3 linked regions of the Martelella endophytica genome follow. The protein of the gene in region 3 interacts with the protein of the main gene of each other region in a pairwise test. Links are inferred from orthologs where the notes say so. Each region holds a gene or a part of one and is shown on either strand. Other genes may lie near its edges. The genes, in order: TM49_RS17825, sfsA and TM49_RS00385.

The links.
Region 1: the proteins of TM49_RS00385 (region 3) and TM49_RS17825 interact in binary tests that used the Escherichia coli proteins (3 or more experiments, as listed by UniProt). The link is inferred for Martelella endophytica from one-to-one orthologs.
Region 2: the proteins of TM49_RS00385 (region 3) and sfsA interact in binary tests that used the Escherichia coli proteins (3 or more experiments, as listed by UniProt). The link is inferred for Martelella endophytica from one-to-one orthologs.

Annotation. Positions count from the first base shown.
Region 1 is NZ_CP010803.1:3,855,475-3,859,792, reverse strand. The notes cover bases 556-3,549. They hold TM49_RS17825 (LytR/AlgR family response regulator transcription factor), read right to left. Parts: upstream 2,425-3,549; coding sequence 1,687-2,424; downstream 556-1,686. Other genes in these bases: TM49_RS17820 (sensor histidine kinase), read right to left, coding at 2,412-3,521; TM49_RS17830 (OmpP1/FadL family transporter), read right to left, coding at 556-1,412. Also shown: TM49_RS17835 (DUF2147 domain-containing protein), read right to left, coding at 1-28; more of TM49_RS17830, read right to left, coding at 129-555. UniProt on the Escherichia coli protein: Member of the two-component regulatory system BtsS/BtsR, which is part of a nutrient-sensing regulatory network composed of BtsS/BtsR, the low-affinity pyruvate signaling system YpdA/YpdB and their respective target proteins, BtsT and YhjX.
Region 2 is NZ_CP010803.1:3,823,088-3,827,210, reverse strand. Bases 939-3,737 are described here. They hold sfsA (DNA/RNA nuclease SfsA), read right to left. Parts: upstream 2,793-3,737; coding sequence 2,085-2,792; downstream 939-2,084. Other genes in these bases: TM49_RS17650 (LL-diaminopimelate aminotransferase), read left to right, coding at 3,222-3,737; TM49_RS17655 (hypothetical protein), read left to right, coding at 2,891-3,073; map (type I methionyl aminopeptidase), read right to left, coding at 1,234-2,055; radC (RadC family protein), read right to left, coding at 939-1,217. In the rest of the region: sthA (Si-specific NAD(P)(+) transhydrogenase), read right to left, coding at 1-233; more of radC, read right to left, coding at 420-938; more of TM49_RS17650, read left to right, coding at 3,738-4,123. UniProt on the Escherichia coli protein: Binds to DNA non-specifically. Could be a regulatory factor involved in maltose metabolism.
Region 3 is NZ_CP010803.1:79,040-83,362, reverse strand. What follows is about bases 954-3,952. They hold TM49_RS00385 (glutamate-5-semialdehyde dehydrogenase), read right to left. Parts: upstream 3,091-3,952; coding sequence 1,816-3,090; downstream 954-1,815. Other genes in these bases: proB (glutamate 5-kinase), read right to left, coding at 3,083-3,952; TM49_RS00390 (nicotinate-nucleotide adenylyltransferase), read right to left, coding at 1,194-1,781; TM49_RS00395 (hypothetical protein), read right to left, coding at 954-1,197. In the rest of the region: rsfS (ribosome silencing factor), read right to left, coding at 1-225; more of TM49_RS00395, read right to left, coding at 340-953; more of proB, read right to left, coding at 3,953-4,234; GTPase ObgE, read right to left, coding at 4,236-4,323. UniProt on the Escherichia coli protein: Catalyzes the NADPH-dependent reduction of L-glutamate 5-phosphate into L-glutamate 5-semialdehyde and phosphate. The product spontaneously undergoes cyclization to form 1-pyrroline-5-carboxylate.

The sequences.
Region 1 (4,318 bases), 3.8 Mb from region 3 along the record:
ACGCGCCTGCGATAACTGCCTTGATCATGGAAATCCTCCCTCTCGTTTCCAGACATGAGCCGGGGCTCCTCCTCAAGAACCCCGGGCATCGTTCCGCCCCCGTTGTTGTTCCGGGGGCGGCTCTGTTTTCAGAAGCGATAGCGCAGGCTGGCCGACACGATATCGACATGGGCATCGACATCACCGAAGAAGGCGAGACCCGCATAATGCGGATTGCTGGCATCGATCTTGATGTCGGTATCGCCGGTAGTGAAGATGTGCTCATAGGCCAGATCCAGCGACAGCCTGTCCGTCCAGTTGTAGGTACCGCCGATCGAGGCATGGATACGATCGCTGTCGGGCAGGCGCAGATCGCGGTTCTTGGAGGAGATCGGCGACCATTCATAGCCGAGACCGCCACGCACGGTGAACTGATCGGTCCAGTCATATTCGAGGCCGATGGCGACGTAGTAGCCGTCGTCATATTCGAAGGGCAGTTCGGCAAGCTCCAGCCCATTGGTGAAGCCGGAAGTGCCGTAGACCGGGAAGTTGTTGAAAACGCTCCAGTTGGTCCATTCGAACCCGGCATTGAACGTCAGCTTGTCGGTCAGCGCCTGGCTGAGGCCTACCGTGATCTGGTCCGGAAGCGTCAGATCGGTCTTCACCGAATACCAGCCGGCCGGTAGCGGCGGCAGACCGGCCCCGAGCTTCAGCGTGCCTTCAAGGTTCTGCTTGATCTGCGAACGGTAGCCGACGCCGATCACCGTGCCATCCATCGGCGTCAGGGTGAAACCGAGGGTAAAGCCGACGCCCCAGGAATCGCCGCCGAGTTCGGCGGTCGGTGCACCCGGATAGGGGCTCATCGCCTGCGTCAGCCGCGTACTGAAATACATCGCCTCGATGCCGCCGCCGACCGCCAGCCAGTCGTTGACCTGATAGGCGATGGTCGGGGTGATGTTGTAGCTCAGGACTTCCGACGTGCGGGCATAGATCTGCCCGGCGTAATTGGTCGGGTTCTTGGTTTCGAGGCCGAAGGGTGTGTTGAGGCCAAGGCCAAGCCAGAGGTCGTCGGTCACCTGATAGCTGACATAGCCGGCCGGCAGCGCCGCGTCCATGGCCATGTCGCCCGTCGAGCCGGTGCCACCCAGCAGAAGCAGGGCAGGCGCGGTGCCGCTCGCTGGACTGATGTCGGAATAGGGGAAGATCCCGGAAAGGTCGACCTCTGCCTGGAAACCCTCATAGGCCGCCATGGTCGCCGGGTTCCAGTACATCGAGCCGAGGCCCGCCTGTCCGGCGGCGGCGCCGGCAAAGGCCTGCCCCTGACCTGCCGCACTCTGCTCGCGCAATGCGAACGAACCGGCGGAAGCCGTTCCCGTAAAGGCCAATGTGGCCACGCTCACGGCCAGAAAACGCATTCGGCTGGTTTTGATCATCGTTTGCTCCTCCTCACGCAAAACCGGAGCGCATCACGCTCCTACTCCCGATTGGAAACATAACTAACGTTAAGGGCAGGTAATATCCTCAAAAGGAATAATGCAGAGCAATTTTCACGTTTGTGACCTAATGGTCACAGGTCTTGCTTGCCGCGTTGCGGCCAAGCCGATGGCTCGGGCAGCGGCAAGTTGCAGGTTGATGATGGGGAATCGTATCGCCGAAGCCGTGGCGTCAGCGCCTCTGCGGTGTCGCGTATCGATCGACCGCTGCCTTTCAACTCGCGGGGGCACCGAGGAGTTGGCGGAGGCGTTTGGTGGCGGAGCGGCCAAGCGGTATCGTGTGGTCGCTGGAGGCGAAGCGCACATTGCTGCGTCCGCCGCTTTCCCATTCGACAGAGCCGATCTGGTCAAGGTTGACGATAAGTGAGCGGCTTAGCCGACAGAATGGGGGCGAGGGCAGGTCAGCCTCGAACTTGCCGAGCAGGCCGCCGGCGAGATAGGTCTGGTTGTTGTCGAGATGCACCCGGGTGAAATCTGCCTCGGCCTGCAGCAGGGTGATGGTGTCGATCGAAACCATCACCGATGACATCATCGATTTCAGGAGGATGCGGGCAGGTTGGCCCGTCCTCGGGCCTGGCGATGTCGCGTATGTCTGCTGGGCGAGCCGTTCCCGCAGGCGGTTGATCGCCGTTTCGAGCCGTTCGGGCTCGACCGGCTTCACGAGGAAATCCAGCGCCGCGACATCGAAGGCGTCTATGGCATAGAGGCTATAGGCCGTGACAACGATGACGGCCGTTTCCGTCGACAGATCACGGACGATGTCGAAGCCCTTGCCGCTCGTGAGCTCGATATCGAGGAAAACCGCGTCCGGCTGCAGCGACGCGATCAGCGCGCGCGCCTGATCGACCGAACCGGCTTCGCCAATGATTTCGATATCCTCGAAGGCGGAAAGCATCCGGGTCAGCCCGCGCCGGGCCGGCGGTTCGTCATCGACGAGGATTACACGAGGCATGCGGAACCTTTCAGTACGAGTCTGGCGACGACGTTCCCGCCCACCTCACGCAGTGTCAATTCATAACCTTGCGGATAATGCAGTTGCAGCCGCTTGCGGGTGTTGGCGAGGCCGATGGCGGGGCGATCGCTCCGCTGCGGCGCAAGCGTGCCCGAATTGACCACCTCGATCGCGATACTGTCCTCGTCGATGCGTTTCACGACAACGGTTATCTCGATGTCGGCGTCCTGATGCCGCAGCCCGTGCTTGACCGCATTCTCGACCAGGCCCTGCAGGATCATATGTGGCACCAGTACATTAAGCGCCGAAGGATCGATGCTCACCGTACACCGAAGCCTTTCCTCGAAACGCAGTTCCTGTATGCGCAAATAGGCGCGCATGGCCTCGAGCTCGTCGGTGAGGGGGCAAAGCGAATGGGCCGCCTGGTCGAGGCAATAGCGCAGATAGGCGGAGATGCGGCGAACCATTTCCAGCGCTTCGTCCGGCCGTTCGTGGATTTCGGAGGCGACCGAATTGAGGGCGTTGAACAGGAAATGCGGGGCGAGCTGCAGATGCAGCCGTTCCAGCTCGAGCCGCATCGTTTCCGACCGCGCCTCGGCCGCCCGGAAACGTTCCGACCGTGCTTCCAGGAGGGCGGTTAGCCAGAAATACATCAGCGACCAGCCCACGAGTACGATCGTATAAAAGACCGTGGTCATCCGGGCGTCGATCGGCAGCTGGACGTCGCCAAGGAAAATCCGTCGCACGACGTCGGCGATCTGCATCAGCAGCACGCCGCCGGCACCCGAGAAACACAGCAGGAAAATGACGATCGGGACGGATGTGATCCGGCGCCTCCGTGACAGGAAGAAGACGTGCAGCGCTCCTGTCATCAAAAACCCGATCGGCTCGAGCGCCATGGTCATCACGGTCGCTGCGAATAGATCGTTGAAGGTGAGGAGCCGCGCGGTCCAGGCGAAGAGCGTGAGAAAACTCCAGGCGGCTATCTGCGCCCCCCAGAATGTCCTGATCATTGGCACCGGCACACGCGTAGGCAGCGCCGACTGACTGCCGGCGAGCGCTTCCGTCTTGCGTCGATGTTCCGCATCGCCCGCCATGAATATCTCGGACCTCCTTTTCGCGTCTGCTGTCACCCCTTCTACCTCTTCCTTGCTCGGATCGAACGCCGGTTCATCGAAAAAACAACCGCTTTCATCGAAATACAGATGAATTCGCTCCTGCCTCTGGCATGGTGAAGGGATATCGGACGTGATGCCGCGCCAGGTCGTTCAGGATCTGCCGACGGGATCGCCGTCCAGTTGCTTCGGGGGGCACGGATGACTTTCCACGCATCACGCGGCGTCGAGACCGCATTCTCACGTCCGGCTGTGTCCCCCGAAGTTTCCGGTCCCTCATGTTCGGCTCGGTTTGCGCCGCTTCGCTTCTGGCGGCATCGGCGAGCCATGCAGACGATTGTAACTACACCGGCGACCCCGTCACTTGTTCGCTCGATTCCAGCAGCGCATCCGTCAATCTCAAAGCCACGGCACTTTCGATCAATGCCGGCGATGACGTGCTGCGATCCAGGTGACGCAAAACGGCTCGATGCAGACGCTGACAATCACGTCCGGCACGCAATATTCGGGATGGCTGATCGGCTCGGAGGGGGCCGACGGCGACGATAAAGGTGGCGCCCCGGCCGCGTCACGGTGCGAAGCGATACCAGCATCACCGTCGATGTCACGGGCTCGACGTCCTACATCAGCGCCGCCATGGCGGCACGCAGCATTGGCGGCAAGGGCTGCACGGGGCCGAACAAGGATTAACCGGGGCGACCCTTTCGAATGTCGACCTGCGTCTGGAATATGAGGGCCATTTCTCCGACAAGATCACCTCAAGCGCCGGCAAGGTACGC
Region 2 (4,123 bases), 3.7 Mb from region 3 along the record:
TTGTGTTTGACGCGGTAGGAGCGGCCGTAGAAGCCGCGCTCGCGCCAGCCGGTGAGGTTCAGCACGGTTTCGCGCAGCGTCTTGGAGGGAATGGTGCCGGTGTGAACCGAAACGCCGCCCACCTGCGAGCCCTTGTCGATGACGAGAGCCGATTTGCCGAGCTTGGCGGCCTGAACGGCGGCGCGGCGGCCAGCCGGTCCGCTGCCGATCACGACCAGATCGTAAGAATCCATGAAAACTACCCCGATTTGGTTCTTGAAGTGCCCGATGCCTCGGGCGCTCGTGACAGTCTTAATACGTTTGCAGGCGAAATGAAAACCGTCGGGCCGTCCCGACGGCGGAAAGTTTTTGCGGCGCGATACCGGTCCTATCGTCGGATTGTGATGGTTTCATTAAGCCTCCGGCCGCCTCCCGAGGGGTCAGATCAGCTTCTGACCCTTGAAGCTGACATAGCCGTCGCGGCCGATGATGATGTGATCGTGGATGGTGATCCCAAGCGGAGCCGCCGAGGCGATGATCATCTTGGTCATGTCGATATCGGCGCGCGACGGCGTCGGATCGCCTGACGGATGGTTGTGGACGAGAATGATGGCGGTCGCGGAGAGTTCGAGCGCGCGCTTGACCACTTCGCGCGGGTAGACGGGTGTGTGGTCGATCGTGCCGATCCCCTGGATTTCGTCAGCGATCAGCTTGTTGCGCTTGTCGAGCAACAGGAGGCGGAACTGTTCGCGGGTTTCATGCGCCATCGCCGCAGTGCAGTAGTCGATGACCGAGGACCAGGAGCCGAGCACCGGCCGGTCCTTCAGCGAGCTCTTGAGGCTGCGCTGGGCGAGCGCCGACATGAGCTTGAGGTCGAAGGCGACGGCCTCGCCGATGCCGGGCACTTCCTGCAGCCGTTCCGCCGGCGCCCCGAAGACGCCGCCAAGCGAGCCGAAGCGATCGATCAACGCCTTGGCAATCGGCTTGGTGTCGCGCCGGGGGATCAGCCGGAACAGCAGAAGTTCGAGGATTTCATAGTCTGCCAGCGCATTGGCACCGCTATCACGGAAGCGGGCCCTGAGCCTGTCGCGGTGACCGTGATAGTGGCTCGGCTCCTCGTGCTTGCGGCGCTCGCCAAAGGTTTGTTCCGGCTGCTGGTCGGCAAAGAACAGGCGTTCGTCCGCGGCGCCTGGGGCGCCATCCGTGCCGTCCTCCCGTGCTGCCGGTTTTCGCGCCATGGAACCCCGTCTTTTCTCAAAGCCCCGGTCGGTCAAGCCCGCCGGGCGAAAGCGTGAAGACCTCGCAGCCGTCCTTGGTCACGCCCACGCAGTGCTCGTATTGTGCCGAGAGCGACCGATCGCGGGTCACCGCCGTCCAGCCGTCGGACAGCACCTTCACATGCGGCTTGCCGAGGTTCAGCATCGGCTCGATCGTGAAGATCATGCCTTCCTTCAGCACCGGCCCCTCGTTCGCGTGCCCGTAATGCAGGATGTTGGGCGTGTCATGAAACAGGCGGCCGACGCCGTGTCCGCAGAAATCGCGCACCACCGAACAACGTTCGTTCTCTGCATAGGTCTGGATCGCCTCGCCGATCGCGCCGGTTCGGGCGCCGGGCTTCACCGCGGCAATACCGAGCAGCAGCGATTCATAGGTGACTTCGAGCAGGCGTTCGGCGGCACGTTTGATCTGGCCGACCGGGTACATCCGGCTGGAATCGCCATACCAGCCGTCTTGCACATAGGTGACATCGACATTGACGATATCGCCTTCGCGCAGCGGCTTGGCATTCGGCATGCCGTGGCAGACCACGTGGTTGATCGAGGTGCAGCTCGAATACTTGTAGCCGCGATAATTCAGTGTGGCGGGGTAGACGCCGTGATCGAGGCCGAATTCCAGCACGAAGCGGTCAATCGCGTCCGTCGTCACGCCGGGGACGATGAGGTCGGCAAGTCCATCGAGGCAGCGCGCGGTGATGCCGCAAATCTCGCGCATGCGCTCGAACGCCTCCGCGTCATAGAGCCGGATGGAACCGTCGTTCTTCAGCGGCGCTTTCGCCGCATCGATATATGTCACCATGTTGTTTCTTACCGTTCGCGCAGAAGCGCTTACATGTTATCGATTGCCACTTTAGCATGTGGCGCGATGCTGTCACGGGTCACCGTGCATTTTATGGCGTAGGCCTCGACCCCCGCTGCCATTGCCGAGTTGAACACCGCCGCATAGACGGGGTCAAGATCGCTTGCGATTTTGAAGCTCTCGCAGTCTCCGCGCTGAATCAGATAGACCATCGCAGCACGATGTCCAGCCGCGACCATGGCCGAAAGCTCGCCAAGATGGCGGACGCCACGCGCCGTGGCGGTATCCGGAAATTCGGCAACGCCGGGCGTGCGAATGAAATGGACATTCTTCACCTCGACATAAAGGTCGGACCGGTCATTTGCGGAGAGCAGAAGGTCGATCCGGCTTTTCTGCCCGTATTTCTGTTCGCGCCTGAGCATCGGATAGTCCGCGAAATCGGAAATCAGACCCGCGGCGATCGCTTCCTCTGCGAGTCGGTTCGGCAGGCCGGTATTGACGCCGACCGTGGTGCCGTCCGCCTCGATCAGTTCGAAGCGATGCGGATATTTGCGTTTGCCGTCATCATTGCGGGAGAGGAAGATGCGCGAACCGGGATCGGTGAGGCCGAGCATGGAGCCGGTGTTGGGGCAGGAACCGGTGATCGTCTCACCGCTTTCCTCGAGCACCGCATCGAACAGAAATCGCTTGTAGCGTTTTATCAGGCGGGCGGGTATGAGCGGGGGATCGAACAGCATGGCCTCTTCATGCCGTTTGCGGCGACGGAAGGCAAGGCTTGCTGCGGCGCCTCAAAAAAGGCAATCTTCCGGCCGGTCATCAGTGAAAGGTTCCGCTCATGAGGCTCGTTCTCGCATTCGCACTCACCGCCTCGCTTGCCGGGCTTTCGGCCTGCGCGAATGGCTGCGGCAATCCGGATGTGTGCAACACCGGAACCGCCGCCTATGAGCAGCTGACGCCGGATCAGATCAGCTCCATGACCACCGAACTCAACGCGCTGGCCAAGACGCCGGACCCATAAGGCATCCGCATAAACCAATTATCAGGGTTTTTGCCGCAAAAATGTCGCATGGGAGGAGGAATCTTGCGTCGAGCGCCGAGATTTCTCTCTCGTTTCGGGGTTCCTTCGATTATAGAGAGACGATCCCACATTCCAAAAGAGGAAGAAAATGGAAGAGTTCCACAAGGTCAGGCGACTGCCGCCGTATGTTTTCGAACAGGTCAACCGTTTGAAGGCAAGCGCGCGAGCGGCGGGCGCCGATATCATCGACCTTGGCATGGGCAATCCTGATCTTCCGACCCCGCAGTCGATCGTCGACAAGCTGTGCGAAGTGGTCCAGGACCCGCGCACCCACCGCTATTCCTCGTCCAAGGGCATTCCCGGCCTGCGCCGCGCCCAGGCTGCCTATTACGCCCGTCGCTTCGGCGTGAAGCTCAACCCCGATGCCGAGGTCGTGGCGACGCTTGGCTCCAAGGAGGGCTTTGCCAATATGGCGCAGGCGATCACCGCGCCCGGTGACGTTATCCTTTGCCCCAACCCGACCTATCCGATCCACGCCTTCGGCTTCCTGATTGCCGGCGGTGTGATCCGTTCGATGTCGGTCGAACCCGATGACAGCTTCTTTGCGCCGCTCGAGCGGGCGGTGAAGCATTCGATCCCGAAGCCGCTGGCGCTGATCCTCAATTACCCGTCGAATCCGACGGCGCATGTGGCCAGCCTCGACTTCTACCGCGATGTCATCGCTTTCGCGCGAAAGCATGAAATCATTGTGCTTTCCGACCTCGCCTATGCCGAAATCTACTTCGGCAATGAGGCTCCGCCATCGGTGCTTCAGGTGCCGGGGGCGAAGGACGTCGCGGTCGAGTTCACCTCGATGTCGAAGACGTTTTCGATGCCGGGCTGGCGCATGGGCTTTGCGGTCGGTAACGAGCGGCTGATTTCGGCGCTCACCCGCGTCAAATCCTATCTCGACTACGGCGCCTTCACGCCGATCCAGGTTGCCGCAACGCAGGCGCTGAATGGCGACGGTTCGGATATCGAGGAAGTGCGCACCATCTACAAGAAGCGCCG
Region 3 (4,323 bases):
CACGTGACGGTTCGAGCGCCCGGACACAACCACCATGTGGTCGCCGAGGGCCGATTTGCCGCGGATGTCGATGGTTACAATATCTTCTGCCTTGGAGTCCTCGAGGCTTGCGAGGACGGCGGAGAGAGCCTGGTCGGCGGCGTGGGTGCCGCTGTTCCGGCTTTGCAGTGCAGTTTCGTTGGCTGCACTCTTGGCGTGCAATGTTGGCAGGGTTCTTCCTTTCATCTGGAACAAGCATGGGGTGCGACTCGCGACTTTTTCGCGAGATCTGCCCCCTAATGGTGGGGTCAAAAGGCCCGTGTTGCAAGTATTTCCTGTGCCGAAATATTCGGGCGCGACCTAGAGGACACGGAAGGCGACGGCTGCGGCGTCATCGCTGACCTTGTAGCGCGGGTACTTTTCGCCGTCCGGATCCTGCTCCCGCTCGATCTGGCGGAGGATCTCAAGCAGTGCCGGAAGGCCATCGCTGAATGCGGCTTCGATCAGGCTTTCCGGCGAAAACGCGTCGTAATTGTCAACCAGGGCGGCAAAGCCATCGGAGCAGAGCAGGCCGCGGGCAGGGGCCATGATGCCGGTTGCCTCGCGCACGATCCTGTCGGCTGCCTCGGGCACGAGGCCGAGGGTGAAGACGCGGCCATCCGGCGTGTTGTGGCGGGCGCGGCCCGCGCGCAGCATGGCCAGCGTTTCGGCATCGCCGCTGATATCGGCCGCACCCTTGAACCCGCCGATGCGGGCAAGATGGGCGTGGGCGGCGGCGATCTCGAGATCGCGGTTGCCCTTCAGCGCCGAGGTCTCGAAGACATTGCCCGACACCGCGTCCTGCAGGAACAGCCGGCAATCGCCAAGCCCGTAGGTGACGAGATGGTCATCCTCGATCCGGAGCATCTGGAAGGCAGCGGCGGGCCACATGTAGCGCGGCAGGTCATCGGTTTCCGCAGCCGCGTAATAGATGTCACGGGCGGAGGCGTTGATCTCGGCTACGGTCTCGGCCACCGCTCGATCTTCTGCTGCGGCAAACATCCGCGCGGCATGGCCGGCAAGCCAGGCGGCGTCACCTTCCGCCATGACCTCCCGGTCGCCGATGCCGGTGGCGCCGTCGATGACGAAGACCGCGTTCGCGTTCCAGCCATAGCGGTCGTCGCTGGCGCCGCCAGGCTTGCCGGGATCGGTGATGTCGGCGACGATTTCGAGCTTCATCGGTTCTTTTCCAGTCTGAGCGCGGTGGAGGAGACGGACGAGCGCGGGCCATGGATGAAGGTCCAGGCCGGCGGCTTCATCCTTGGCAGCGCCTTCGCGGCGCGCTCGGGAACGCGGGCCTTGTCGAGCGTGCGGGCGGCCTTGGAGGAGAGGTAGGTGAGCGTCGCCCCAGGCCGGTCGATAACGGCGATCGGCACGGTCTCGGCAATGCGGCGCCACTCCTGCCAGCGATGGAAGCTGCCGAGATTGTCGGCGCCCATGACCCAGACGAAATGGACGTCCGGATGGCGGCGGGTGATGTGGCGGATGGTGCGGGCGGTATAGGCCGTACCCAGCGATTTCTCGAATGCGGTGACCTGGATGCGCGGATCGCGCGCCATCGCCTCGGAAAGCGCCAGCCGTTCGGCAAGCGGCGCCAGGCCGTTGCCGCTCTTCAGCGGATTGCCGGGGGTAACAAGCCACCAGAGCTGGTCGAGGCCGAGCCGCTGAATGGCGAGGCTTGCCACCAGCAGATGCCCCTCATGCGGCGGGTTGAACGACCCGCCGAACAGGCCGACGCTCATGCCGGGTTGAAGATGCGGCATGACCAGATGGCGGCGTTCGATCTCCGACAAACCGTCAGGCCCGCGTCTGGCCGCTGCCGCGCACCAGATATTTGAACGAGGTGAGCTGCTCAACGCCGACCGGACCGCGCGCATGCATCTTGCCGGTGGCAATGCCGATCTCGGCCCCCATGCCGAATTCGCCGCCATCGGCAAACTGGGTCGAGGCATTGTGCAGCAGGATGGCGGAATCGATCTCGTTGAAGAAGCGGGCGACCACCTCCGGGTCCTCGGCGATCACGGCCTCGGTGTGGTGGGATGAGTATTTCTCGATGTGTTCGATGGCGCCGGAAATGCCATCGACGAGCTTCACCGAAATGATCGCGTCGAGATATTCTGTCGTCCAGTCGGTCTCGCTCGCTTCCTCGCGGCCCTTGGCATAGTCGATCATTTCGTGGTCGACCCGCACCAGGCAGCCTTTCGCTTCCAGGGCCTCGATCAGCGTGCCGGCGAAGGTTTCGGCGGCGGCGCGGTCGATCAGCAGCGTTTCCGCAGCACCGCAGATCCCGGTGCGGCGCATCTTGGCATTGACGACAATCTCCCTCGCCATGTCGAGGTCGGCGGACTTGTCGACATAGATGTGGCAGAGGCCTTCGAGATGGGCGAAAACCGGCACGCGCGCTTCCGTCTGCACACGGGCGACGAGGCTTTTTCCGCCGCGCGGCACGATCACGTCGATATTGCCGGAAAGGCCGGACAGCATCTCGCCGACGGCGGCGCGGTCGGTGGTCGGCACGATCTGGATGGCGTCTTCGGGCAGGCCAGCCTCGGATAGGCCCGCCTTCAGCGCCTCATGGATGGCGGCGGCCGAGAGAGCGGAATCCGAACCGCCGCGCAGGATCACGGCATTGCCGGCCTTCAGGCAGAGCGCGCCGGCATCCGCCGTCACATTCGGGCGGCTTTCATAAATAACGCCGATGACGCCGAGCGGCGTGCGCACGCGCTCGATCTTCAGCCCGTTCGGCCGGTCCCATGCCGCGATCACATCGCCGACCGGATCCTTCAGCGCGGCAATCGCGCGAATGCCGTCGGCTATGGCGGCGACACGGTCGTCATTGAGCTCCAGCCGGTCGAGGAAGGAGCCGGAAATGCCGTTTTCCTTCGCACGGGCAACATCTCTCGCATTCTCGGCAAGGATTTCGGCCTTGCGGGCCATGATCTCGCGGGCCATGGCCTCCAGGGCCCTGTCCTTGGTTTCCGTCGACGCGATGGCGAGGGCGTGGGCACTGGCGCGGGCGCGTCGGCCAAGCGCCGCCATCACGGCTGCGACATCTTCCTTGCGGTCAAGCATGGGCCTCGTTCCTCTTTCTCGTCTTTCCCGTCGTCATCACCAGGTCGTCGCGGTGGACCATCGCTGCGCGTGCGGGGTATCCCAATATGGCTTCGATGCCGCCGGTTTTCACCCCGGCAATGGCACGGGCCTCGTCGCTGTCGTAACCGGAGAGGCCGCGGGCGATCTCTCCGCCCTGGGCATTGACGATCGCCACCGTATCGCCGCGCGAAAAATGGCCGTCGACCGAGACAACGCCGGCCGAAAGCAGGCTGTTGCCGCGTTTCAGCGCCGCCACCGCGCCGTCATCGATATGGATCGTGCCCGCCGGCAGAAGCTGGCCGGCAATCCAGGTCTTGCGCGCATTGACCGGCTCGCCCGCCGCATGAAACAGCGAGTGGCGTTCGCCGTTCTCGATCGCCTTCAGCGGATGGTCGATCTTGCCCGAGGCGATGATCATCGCGCAGCCGGCGACGGTCGCGATCTTGCCGGCCTCGATCTTGGTGCGCATGCCGCCGCGCGAGAGTTCCGACGCCGCCCCTCCGGCCATCGCCTCGATCTCCGGCGTGATCGCCTCGATTTCCGGCAGGAACCGGGCCTCGGGATCGAGATGCGGCGGGGCGGTGTAGAGCCCGTCGATATCTGACAGAAGGATCAGCAGATTGGCGCCGATCATCGTTGCCACGCGCGCCGCCAGCCGGTCATTGTCGCCGTAGCGGATCTCGGAGGTGGCGATCGTATCATTCTCGTTGATGATCGGCACGGCCGAGAGTTTCAGCAACTGCCGGATCGTGGCGCGGGCATTCAGATATTGCCGGCGTTCCTCGGTGTTCTGCAGCGTCAGCAGGATCTGTCCGGCGAGGATGTCGTGCTGCCTGAGGCTCTCCGTCCAGGCGCCGGCAAGGCCGATCTGGCCGACCGCGGCTGCCGCCTGCGCTTCTTCCAGCTTCAGCGCGCCGGCATGGGTGTGGAGCACGGTGCGGCCGAGCGCGACGGCGCCTGAGGAAACCACCAGCACGTCAACGCCTGCGGCCTTCAGCGCCGCAATGTCATCGCAAAGCCGGTCGAGCCATTCCCGTTTCAATCCGCGTTCCCGGTCAACCAGAAGCGCCGAACCGATCTTGATGACGATCCGCCTGTAGTGAGAAAGCGAACGCCCGCTCATCTCAGGGCTCCCACTTGTCGTGGCGGCCCTTGTCTTCACCGGGCTCGGGCGCCGAAATGCCGAGGCGCGCCTCTTCGGCGCGGATGACG